DNA from 2 places in the Paenibacillus sp. FSL L8-0436 genome. Region 1 is predicted to be linked to the other one. Evidence: riboswitches for the same ligand, from Rfam matches in the RefSeq annotation. Region 1 holds a riboswitch; the other holds the start of a gene.
What was found. Region 1 has a riboswitch for cyclic di-GMP ahead of NSS79_RS02555 (collagen-binding domain-containing protein). Riboswitches for the same ligand answer to the same signal wherever they lie in the genome.
Positions count from the first base shown of each region.

Region 2: it holds a riboswitch for cyclic di-GMP, as region 1 does, so the genes downstream of both, NSS79_RS03340 (transglutaminase-like domain-containing protein) here and NSS79_RS02555 (collagen-binding domain-containing protein) in region 1, are expected to answer to the same signal.

Region 1 is NZ_CP151955.1:538,083-543,972, forward strand. Features, by position in the region: gene NSS79_RS02535 (phosphatidylinositol kinase) at 548-835, opposite strand; gene NSS79_RS02540 (copper amine oxidase N-terminal domain-containing protein) at 957-1,721, opposite strand; gene NSS79_RS02545 (ASCH domain-containing protein) at 2,217-2,639, shown strand; gene NSS79_RS02550 (hypothetical protein) at 3,045-3,458, opposite strand; cyclic di-GMP riboswitch class I at 4,082-4,171, shown strand; gene NSS79_RS02555 (collagen-binding domain-containing protein) at 4,258-5,890, shown strand, end outside.
Region 2 is NZ_CP151955.1:709,937-715,826, forward strand. Features, by position in the region: gene NSS79_RS03320 (phospholipid carrier-dependent glycosyltransferase) at 1-1,542, shown strand, start outside; gene NSS79_RS03325 (glycosyltransferase family 2 protein) at 1,586-2,566, shown strand; gene NSS79_RS03330 (GtrA family protein) at 2,556-2,960, shown strand; gene NSS79_RS03335 (class D sortase) at 3,057-3,668, shown strand; cyclic di-GMP riboswitch class I at 3,746-3,827, shown strand; cyclic di-GMP riboswitch class I at 3,899-3,981, shown strand; gene NSS79_RS03340 (transglutaminase-like domain-containing protein) at 3,995-4,801, shown strand; rRNA gene NSS79_RS03345 (16S ribosomal RNA) at 5,206-5,890, shown strand, end outside.

The sequences.
Region 1 (5,890 bases):
GCCGGATTGTAGTCAGAGCCTATTAAGTAAAGCGGGAACAAATTAGTAGGTGTTGTTGCACCGGGATTTAATTGAAGCCGGTTTGAAGCAACTATGGGATCGGTAGCTGCACTCCCTAATAGGGCCCTGAGATCCGGCAGTGGTTAATCCAATCTGGCCAATTAATACATTTTGGTTTGCTGTCAATCCTGCGCCATTCATGCTGCCGGCAATGCTAGCGTTTTGAGAAGTCCGAGCATCGAGTAAACGTGTCATATATCTAGCCTCCCATAGTTTTTGAGATATGGTATGCAGCTATTCCGAAGAGTTCGTCCGCAGGGAGGCAATCATTTAGAGACGGCTAGCCGCCAAGAGTTGTAATACATCCTTCACTAGCTTGTCTCATTGGGAACTGCGGGATTATGGCGGTCAGGATGAATGAGTAAACGGATTCCAGAGGGGACCACAATATGTAGAGATTGCACAGCGGGGGATATTAGTTACACGACAACAGTTATTTTGAGGGAATGGCATAGGAGAAGGGAGGGGAATTCCCTCCCTCCTGTCATTAAATAAAAAACGGGAGTAAGAACAAAGCAGTAATGGCGCCAAAAGGGATCCGTCTCTGGATAAAGCGGCGTCTGGGGAAAAACCCTGGATGGAACCCGAATTGTCTGTAGGTAGAGTTTTGCGCAGGCATACCCTGAAACATCTCATTTGTGGGAATAGCAAGAGTAACGAAATCCTGGTCTACATGGGCAATAAACCCATCATGAGACTGACCATCCGTAGTAGTTACACCAACGTACTTATTCATGCAACTCCAAGCGACTTGTTGATAATTATTTGCTTCCATAAAATAATACCTCCTCAGATAAATACATCCTGACAACAGTCTATGGACTATAACCTACATTGTTGACGGCGAATGCCCATTAATTATTATTTGATGTATTACATTCTTAAGGAGGGAAAGTTCATTGGTTTTCTTCTTTGAAATTAACGATAATGTCACTCAATTGTTTAGGGTTTACAACCTTATGAGAGAACTCTACTGACCCATCCAAACCAATAATTCCATATTCTCCTTCATCATAAGGGAATATTCTATCTTTAAAGTAGACGAGTCTAGACGTTAATTTTGGTTGCTCCCCCCAGAGAGTATCTATGCCTGTATCCAAAAATTTGGCCAAAGGACTAGACGAGTTTTCCTGAGTTTTAGCCGACATCTGACCTTCCCAAACAAGGCTCATGTATCCATTCTTTAACTCGTAATAATAAACGCTATCGCTGTGTATGAAATACCACTTAGAATAGTCATTTTCAGTATAAATAAAACTAGTCATAGGGCCTTCCGGATGCACAGTGGAATAGTAAAATTGAACCCGCGGCAAACCAATGACGGCTAACCTTGCTTTAGCCAGATCGCCGCTGTTCAATTCTTTCTGAGTCTCCGGATTTGGAGAAATAATCACAATACCGTTATTCTTCGAATCCCAATGAACAAGCGTTCCGAAACTTCCGCTCATGAACCGTAACGGGACATAAACGGTGTTCTTTTCAACAAAAGGCGGCGTATCTAATTCTAGTTTTTCCTCATTCATCCTCGCAACACCGCTGCCGACGGCAAGGCTCAATGTGTCCGAAGTATGCGGGTCAACAACCAAAACCGTTTTGGATTTGCTGTTCCAGCTCACCTTATAGCCCAAAGACTGCGCAGTGCGAATAGGAACATAACTCACGTTCTTCCTGACCAAAGGAGAAGTTAGCTCATCCTGTACGGCCCCGTTTACATTTAGTTTGAGGGGGTTAGCAGCATTCGCTGTACCGCCGATTGAAAAGATAAACATTACAGTGAAAAACAAAAAATAATGTTTTTTTCAAGTTGATCCATCCTTTTCTTTTTTTTAGTTAGACTTGCTGATTTGGAAAAAGTTGCAGCATCAAGCAAAGCCGGAGCCTTAACCTTAGAATAGGCAGCCAGCCATCTTCCATTTCTTCTACCGTCGGGGGGGAACTTTACAAAACCTTATTGAACCTTATAATGAGAAGTGAAGCGCCGCAAAGATTATACAGAACCTAATTGAACCTTACAGATAGGTGTGGGTTACGCTCATAATGCTTAAGCCGGGGGCGAATTCCTTCACCAGCAGCTCAAAAAAACTATATGCGGCGCGGTTTTCCGGATTCCCGGTGGGCTGCGCCTTTCCTTTGTTGCAGAAAGGGGGCAGGATGTTATGCGATGTTTGACTATACGGCAGCCTTGGGCGACGCTCATTGCTCTTGGTGAAAAATCATTCGAGACCCGTTCCTGGAGAACAGCTTACCGGGGTGAAATCGCCATTCATGCCGGTTTGAAGATTGATAAGGAAGTATGCTTACGGGAGCCTTTCCGATCGGTGCTCGCCCGTCATGGTCTTACGGCGGACAATTTACCTGCCGGAGTGATTATAGCGACAGGATCGCTGATAAACTGTTATGAAGTTACAGCTGGTATGGCTGAAGAAGGCTGGCCCTACGGCAGCGAATATATCTTTGGAGATTATAGGGAGGGACGGTTTGCCTGGGAACTGACGGGCGTCACTCCGCTGGAGGACAACATTCCGGCCAAGGGCCGGCTGGGCTTCTGGGAGCATCCTGTTCCGCAAAGGGAGCGGTGAAGCGCTTATGGAATTTCAGAATCGGCAAGTCTAATTTGGATAGACGGAAAATATTATGACGGTACCGGCGGTTCGTTGGAATACAGGTATGAATGGGATGCTGCCCGGGTATCTTTTTAAATATAGGGCTTTGTGTATCTTATCTCTGCCGGAGCCAATCAGGTGTTCAGGAAGGAGCGTATGCATAGGAAATGGGCAGTCTTCTTATTGCGTGGCTTTGCATGTTATGTTTATTTCTTACGTTTAAGGATAAGGTAAGCCGGAGGATTCTATATCCCGTGGCGCTTGTAGTTATTTTCGGCACATTGGGCTATTGGAAGGTTTTAATGTAATTTATAGCGGGTACTTTACAGGTCTTGCCGACTCCCATGGCGAGGCCTGTTTTTTTCTTCAACGCACCAAAGTCTATAGGCTTGCTTGAGGGCCGGATTTGATTTTGTACTGTTCCTCATAGCTGTGGTAGCCGGAGATATCGAGTCCCAGGTATTTGCGCATATGGATAGCAGCCTGTGCAGCGATGACGTCATCCAGCAGCAGCATCCGTTCATGATATCCCCGGCATATAAATTTGGCCTCGATGCCGACCTGGAGCCGCTGCTGTTCATAGACCTTAACTCCGCGTTTCCTCATTTCGGCGCGCACATCCCTCAGATCGGCAGTAACCGCATTCGCAGCAGTACGGAGAACATCCATGTATGGGGCGGGGGTCCGCAGTTGTGTCGACATAATGGCTGAATCCCGTTCAAAGGCTGATAAAATCAGCGGAAGCAATATATAGGATTTGACCAGTGTATTATCGTTACTCTCCGCTCTATGCATAAATTCAATCACCTCTAATAAGAACGTATATTCGTATTTTAACCGATTATTCAAAAATTAATCAATGGAATTTCTAAACAGTTGAAACAATGTGACATAATTCACAAAATAATTATAAGAATTATTTTATATTAAAATTGAAATAATAAATATTGAAAAATAAAGCTTATTAAAAAGGAGAATTGTGATGAATTATGAGGGAAGTCTCCGCCGCGGATTATTGTTCGGGTTGTTTCTAAGTGTTCCACTATGGGTGTCCATGATCGGCTGGGTTCAGCTGTTATAAAATATACAAATTCTAAGTCCGGCTGTTGCCCGCTGACTTATGTAAATTGACAATGACTAAAAACTGCTGCCAAGAGCTGGCGACAGTTTTTTTGCCGTTTCGACAAAAGTTGAAAAGTGGTTCGAATATACTAATTTTTAATATTAAAAATTTGTTTCATGTGATTGGTGAATACAACTAAACCCTTATGCGATGCGGGATTGAGGACTTTTTCAGAGAATCTATCAAAAAAAATAAGGAATAGATTGACAAACGGAGGGGTGAAGAGATAGACTGATTCTAGTCCGAAAGTAACAAAAGTCATAGACTACATAGAATGCAACTGTTACCAACTTCTCATGTATAATCGCAAACCGTTCGAAAGAGCGGGACGCAAAGTCAGGAATCTACAGCACTCTAAAGGTGCCACGATCGTCCGGCCGCCATGAAGCTAACCCTTCTTGGCGGTCTTTTTGTTGTTACGGGCTAATCTGTGCATTCATAGAATAGTTACATAGGAGGTACATATCGTTGTTGAAGAAAAGATCAGTAGCCTTGATTCTGACGGGGATTTTAACCATCGGCAATATGCTTCATCCGAGGATCAATGTAGAGGCGGCGGCAAGTATGCCGTACACCCCAACACCGGTGCTGGGAGTCGCCGGGAATTTTAACGCCTTTATCTTTGGAGATTTCGCGCAAAGCAATGACCAGATCCATGGACGGCTTGCTGCTGCAGGGAACATTACTCTTCAGGGATATGGAGTATCCAAGGATGCTGCGGGCGGAGATGTGTTTATCGCCGGCAAAGACATCGACTTTTCAAATGGAACAGTTTATGGCACCTCTGTGTATGGAGGCAGCATGAAAAGTTCAGGAGCTGATCTTAAAGGAGGTACGCGGCAGGATCATCCGATTGATTTTCAAGCTGAGGAGCAATTTTTGATTCAGCGTTCGAGTGAACTAGCTGCTCTGAAACAAACGCAGCCCTTTGTCAGAGATGGAGGGAAAATGACGATTAACGCTCCGGATTCCTTTAATGTCATTCATTTGACTGCTGCGGATTTGGCGGTTACCAACGGTCTCCAGTTCAACATTGCAGGAAATGCCACGGTAATTATCAATGTAAGCGGGAATAAGGTCGTCATTCCGGATTTTCAAATGTGGAACGGCAAATCTCACAATGTGCTGTTCAACTTCTACGAAGCTTCTTCTGTAGCTAATGGGAACACAACCATTGAAGGCACCATGTTAGCGCCGCATGCCTTTGTGGCGTTCAGCCGTGCTGAGCTGCATGGTACCCTTATTGCAAAAGGATTCAGCGGTTATATTCAGATGCATCATCATACCTTTGAGGGAACGGTGCCGCCAGTCGGCCCGACACCAACACCGAAGCCGACACCAACACCGACGGCGACGCCAACACCGACGGCGACGCCAACAGCGACGCCAACACCGACGGCGACACCGACGCCAACGGCAACGCCGACACCGACGGCGACGCCAACACCGACGGCGACGCCAACACCGACGGCGACGCCAACACCGACGGCGACACCGACGCCAACGGCAACGCCGACACCGACGGCGACGCCAACACCGACGGCGACGCCAACACCGACGGCGACACCGACGCCAACGGCAACGCCGACACCGACGGCGACGCCAACACCGACGGCGACGCCAACACCGACGGCGACGCCAACACCGACGGCGACACCGACGCCAACGGCAACGCCGACACCGACACCAACGGCGACGCCAACACCGACGCCGACGCCAACACCAGCGCCAACGCCGGTGCCAACGCCGACACCAACACCAGCGCCGACACCAACACCGACGCCGGTACCAACACCAACGCCGGTACCAACACCAACGCCGGTGCCGACACCAACACCAACACCGGTGCCGACACCAACACCAACACCGGTGCCAACACCAACACCAACGCCAACACCGGTGCCAACACCAACGCCAACACCGGTGCCAACACCAACGCCAACACCGGTGCCAACACCGACACCAACACCGGCGCCGACATCAACACCGGCGCCGACATCAACACCAACACTAACACCGGTGCCAACACCAACGCCAACACCAATACCAACGCCGACACCAGCGCCGACAAGTGTAGTGCCAACGGTAGAACCAACGCCAGCGC
Region 2 (5,890 bases), 170 kb from region 1:
TGGAGCAGTCCGCTCGATGTGAATGAGGATGTCGGCAATGTATTCATCTGGAAAAGCCAGCCGCTGAACGTTGCGGCAAGATACGTGAAGCTTACGGTGACTTCACCGGGCTTTACCTTAAATGAAATGGCCTTCTACGAGCAGGGGGGCGGAAAAAATCCGCTTCCGGTTACAAGTGTCACCCCGGATGCCGGTGCAGCGCCAAAAAGAGGCGTCCCCTCCAACCTGTTTGACGAACAGTCAATCATACCGGAAAATACAGGTTTCATGAACAGCACCTATTTTGATGAGATTTACCATGCACGGACAGCTTATGAATACACGCATGGCATCGTCCCTTATGAGAATACCCACCCGCCGCTCGGCAAGCTTCTGATTGCTATCGGCATGGAGGTATTCGGTGTTAATCCGTTCGGCTGGCGGATTATCGGTACTTTGTTCGGAATCGCTATGCTGCCGCTAATCTATATCATGGCGTTGCGTTTGTTCAAAAAGAGCATTTACGCCGCCCTTGCCGCGGGACTGTTCGCACTGGATTTCATGCATTTCACGCAGACGCGGATTTCTACAATTGATGTATACGGCGTATTCTTCATCATGTTAATGTTCTATTTCATGCAGCGGTATTTCACGATGAATTTCTACCGTGTTCCGCTGCGCAAGACACTCGTCCCGCTGTTCTGGTCCGGATTGTTCTTCGGCATCGGCGTCGCCTCCAAATGGATTGTGCTCTATGGAGGAGCCGGGCTGGCCATTATGCTGGCGCTCGCCTTATTTGAACGCTATAGGGAACATAAGGCCGCTGGGCGTGTGCTGGCAGAAGGCAAATTAAGTGACCAGGAGCTCAAGGACGCCTGCCGGACGGCAGATAGTTCCTTCTGGAAGAACACCATCGTTACGCTGGCCAGCTGTGTTGTATTCTTTGTAGTTATTCCTGCCGTTATCTATAGCCTGTCCTTTATCCCTGCGCTGTCCGTAACAGCCGACGGGTTTACTGTAAAAGGCTTGATCGATGCGCAAAAGAATATGTATAACTACCACAGCCAGCTTGTCGCCACGCATCCGTTTGCTTCCTCCTGGTGGGAGTGGCCGTTTATGAAACGGCCGGTATGGTTCTTCAGCGGCGGCGAAGGATTGCCGGAAGGCAAGGTAAGCAGCATAGTCACCATAGGCAATCCGCTAATCTGGTGGACCGGGATCTTCGCGATGCTGGCTACGGTATGGCTTACCGTAAAACGGAAAGACAAAAGCATGTACATGATCTGGATCGGCTTTTTCTCGCAGTATGTCCCTTGGATGCTTGTACCGCGTGAGACGTTCCTATACCATTATTTTGCGATGGTACCGTTCATGATTCTTGCTATTGTATATATCATGAAGCTGTTGGACAGCAAATATCGGGAAGCTAGGTACATCCGGTATGCATACGTGGCTGTCGCAGCGCTGCTTTTTGTACTGTTCTATCCGGTGTTATCGGGAATGGTGGTTGACAAAGAATATGTGACGGATGTGCTGCGCTGGTTCCCTTCCTGGGTATTCTAGGAGGGGAGCGCGTAATGCTACAAAACTTTTAGGAGGAACAAAGGTGAAAGCCAGATACAGTGTAATTGTCCCCATGTACAATGAGGAAGAAGTTATTCAATATACGTATGAGCGGCTTAAGCAAGTCATGGACGAATGCGGTGATACCTATGAACTGATCTTCGTTAATGACGGGAGCCGGGATCGCACAGCTGAGATCATGAGTGGAATCAGCAGCAGCGACGAGCATGTTAAGCTGATTGACTTCTCCCGTAACTTCGGCCATCAGGTCGCGATTACGGCCGGAATGGACTATGCGCAAGGCCAGGCTGTTGTGGTGATTGACGCGGATCTTCAAGATCCGCCCGAGGTCATTTTGCAGATGATTGCCAAGTGGAAAGAGGGCTATGAGGTAGTTTACGCCAAGCGGCTGAAACGGCATGGGGAGACTATTTTCAAGAAAGTGACCGCCAAGCTCTTTTACCGTCTGCTCAGCAGCATGACTAGTGTGGAGATTCCCACCGATACAGGCGACTTCCGGCTCATCGACCGTAAAGTATGCGATGTGCTGCGCGGTCTCAAAGAGAAAAACCGCTATGTCAGAGGTTTGGTAAGCTGGGTCGGCTTCCGGCAGACGATGGTGGAATATGTGCGGGAGGAACGTTTTGCAGGTGAAACCAAATACCCGCTGAAGAAAATGATCCGGTTTGCGGTTGACGGCATCACCTCATTTTCACATAAGCCGCTGAAAATAGCCTCATATGTAGGCTTCTTTCTCTCCTTCTCCAGCTTTGTGTATCTGTTCTTTGTATTGTTCCAGAGAATCTTTTTCACCTCATGGACGGTTCCGGGCTGGGCTTCCATCGTCGGTGTGAATTTGTTGTTTAACGGCATCGTGCTGATGCTGCTTGGCGTAATAGGTGAATATATTGGACGGATATATGATGAATCCAAGGATAGACCGCTGTATATCGTGCGTGAGACCAAGGGTTACCGGGGCGGGGAGCATGAGGAGCGGCAAGAGGACAATGATTATGGCAGATAGGAAGCTGAATGCGGGATTTATCCAGTTTTTAAAATTTAATGCTGTAGGCTTACTGAATACGCTGATTGATTTCGCCGTATTTACCTTGCTGCATTCTCTGGGTATGATGAACACCCCGGCACAGATTATTTCTTATAGCGCAGGGACAGCGAACAGTTTCTTTTGGAACAAGAAGGTGACCTTTAAGGATAAGAGTCAGACTAGCAAGGACAGTTTTGACCGTATGCAATTAGTCCGATTCATCATACTGAACCTGGTTGTACTGGGGATATCAGTGCTGCTGATGCATCTGCTAACGGACAAATTTGGAGTTCAGGTGCTGATTTCCAAAGTGCTGGTTACGTTCGTCACCGTCATTATCAATTTCTTTGGCAGCCGTAAATGGGTATTTTAAGTCAGATGTCGGGCCGTGGAGTTTCTTTATCTAAAAGATCGGGGGGATTTGATGCGTAAGTTTTCCTATTTGATCATAATTGCAGGAGTTCTAGTCATGCTGTATCCAAAAGCGAGCGAATGGTATAACGACCGGCAGCAAGAGAAGCTGCTGAAGGAGGCTGAACAGGCTTATAGTGAGCTGGCCCCTTCGTCAGAGCCCGATCTGAAAAAACAGTATGCCGAGGTCACTGCACTGCTGGCAGAAGAATCAGCTGGGGATGAACCAGCGCAGGCTGCCGAACCGGCAGAGCAGGAAATAGAGGTCGGCGGCAAAGTGACCGGAATTATCACAATCGACAAAATCGATTTGAAATTGCCCATATTGGAAGGGGCGACCAAAGCCAACATGAAACATGCCGCAGCCCATATGAAGGAAACCGCTCCAATCGGTGAAATAGGCAATGCTGCCATAGCTGCACACAGGTCTAGGACTGCAGGGAGATTATTCAACAGACTGAATGAAGTAAAGGTCGGAGATACCATTTCCGTCAAGACAAGCGATCAGGAGTATAAATACGAGGTTTATGATATCTCGATTGTTGAGCCTACGGATGTGTCTGTACTGAACGGGAATAAACAAGATAAAATCCTTACCCTCATTACATGTGATCCTTTGGTAAATCCGACCCATCGACTGATTATCCACGCTAAAATTATAAAAATTTAAATGAATTAAGTAGAAATCTAGTGATTTAGGTCTTGTAACTAGGCATTAATATGATACTATATAACTATAAAAGCTAAACACGATAACGGCAAACCTATCGAAAGGTAGGGACGCAAAGCTAAAGGGCCTTCCCGGTAAGGATGGCAGCCAGCTACCGAATGAAGAGGCTTTTTTTGTTTGTTCTTAAGATGAGTCTAGTATATTCCAATAGTAGTAGACAGATAAAGCTTAAACGATAACGGCAAACCTATCGAAAGGTAGGGACGCAAAGCTAAAGGGCCTTCCCGGGTATGGATGGCAGCCAGCTACCGAAAGGGGTTTTATCCATGAAGAAGTTCTATTATATGTTCTTGACCTTGTTCGTCCTGGTTACTTCAGTTCAAGTAAGTACAGCTAACGCTTCCAGCGTAGAGTCAGACTGGTTAAATACATCGCAATTGAGCCAAGGGGTTGTCCAAGTTTCCTATGATGTTCCCAAGGACAAACGTATCAAGCTCATGATTACTAAAGACAATAAGAGCTACTCTTATAACTTATATGCCTCCAAAGCTACAGAAACGTTTCCACTGCAGCAGGGGAATGGCGCTTATAAAGTGTCAGTCCTAGAGAACACCAGCGGCAACAAATACAAAGTACTTTCTTCCGAAACCGTAGACCTGAGCATGAGCAACACCAACGCCGTATATTTGAGTTCCGTACAGAATGTGAAATGGAATTCTTCCGATAAAGCAGTACTGAAAGCTAAGCAGCTTACGCAAGGGCTGACCACTGATGAAGCAAAGGTACAAGCTATCTATAATTACATCGTGGCGAATGTAAAGTACGACTACACCTTAGCGGCTAATGTTACGCAGGATTATATCCCGAACAACGACAACACACTCGCTAGTAAGAAAGGGATTTGCTACGATTATGCATCTTTGTTCGCCACCATGCTCCGCAGTGAAGGAATTCCGACAAAGCTGGTAATGGGCAATACGAGTTATGTATCTGTATATCATGCCTGGAATGAAGTATTGCTTAACGGCAAATGGGTAACGATTGATACGACAGTGGACGCCGGATTGGGTAAGAACAAAGAAACAGGCTTCACCAAAGCGTCGAGCAAATATACAGCAGCTAAGATCTACTAATCCAATAGAATGATGATTACCCTAAGATAACCCGCTTAATATTTAAGCCGGTTATCTTTTTTTTGTTTAAGGGGTTGCTTTTTTATATTGATGTGGGGTATTATAGGTAAGCGTTGTTAGAGCGCACCCAAGTAAATAAGGAATGGCTGAAAAGTTGTTTCAAAAAAAGCTTGCGTTTCTAAATCAAACGTGATATATTATAAGAGTTGCTGGTGACGAGATAATCGACACTCACAACGAGCTTGATCTTTGAAAACTGAACAACGAGTGAGTATGGAAATCACGCAAGTGAGATCCAAAATGGATGAGTTTCACAGCGTATTTATACGCTTTGGAAATTTCATCTTGAGAATGTAAATTCTCGTCAGATGTTTCAAATTGAGCAATCGCTCTTTCTAAATACCAATTTGGAGAGTTTGATCCTGGCTCAGGACGAACGCTGGCGGCGTGCCTAATACATGCAAGTCGAGCGGAGTTATGAAGGAGCTTGCTCCGGATTAACTTAGCGGCGGACGGGTGAGTAACACGTAGGCAACCTACCTCTTTGACTGGGATAACTACCGGAAACGGTAGCTAATACCGGATAATTCCTTTGTTCACATGGACGAAGGATGAAAGGCGGAGCAATCTGCTACAAGGAGATGGGCCTGCGGCGCATTAGCTAGTTGGTGGGGTAACGGCTCACCAAGGCGACGATGCGTAGCCGACCTGAGAGGGTGAACGGCCACACTGGGACTGAGACACGGCCCAGACTCCTACGGGAGGCAGCAGTAGGGAATCTTCCGCAATGGGCGAAAGCCTGACGGAGCAACGCCGCGTGAGTGATGAAGGTTTTCGGATCGTAAAGCTCTGTTGCCAGGGAAGAACGTCCGGTAGAGTAACTGCTACCGGAGTGACGGTACCTGAGAAGAAAGCCCCGGCTAACTACGTGCCAGCAGCCGCGGTAATACGTAGGGGGCAAGCGTTGTCCGGAATTATTGGGCGTAAAGCGCGCGCAGGCGGCTATTTAAGTCTGGTGTTTAAACCTTGGGCTCAACCTGAGGTCGCACTGGAAACTGGGTGGCTTGAGTACAGAAGAGGAAAGTGGAA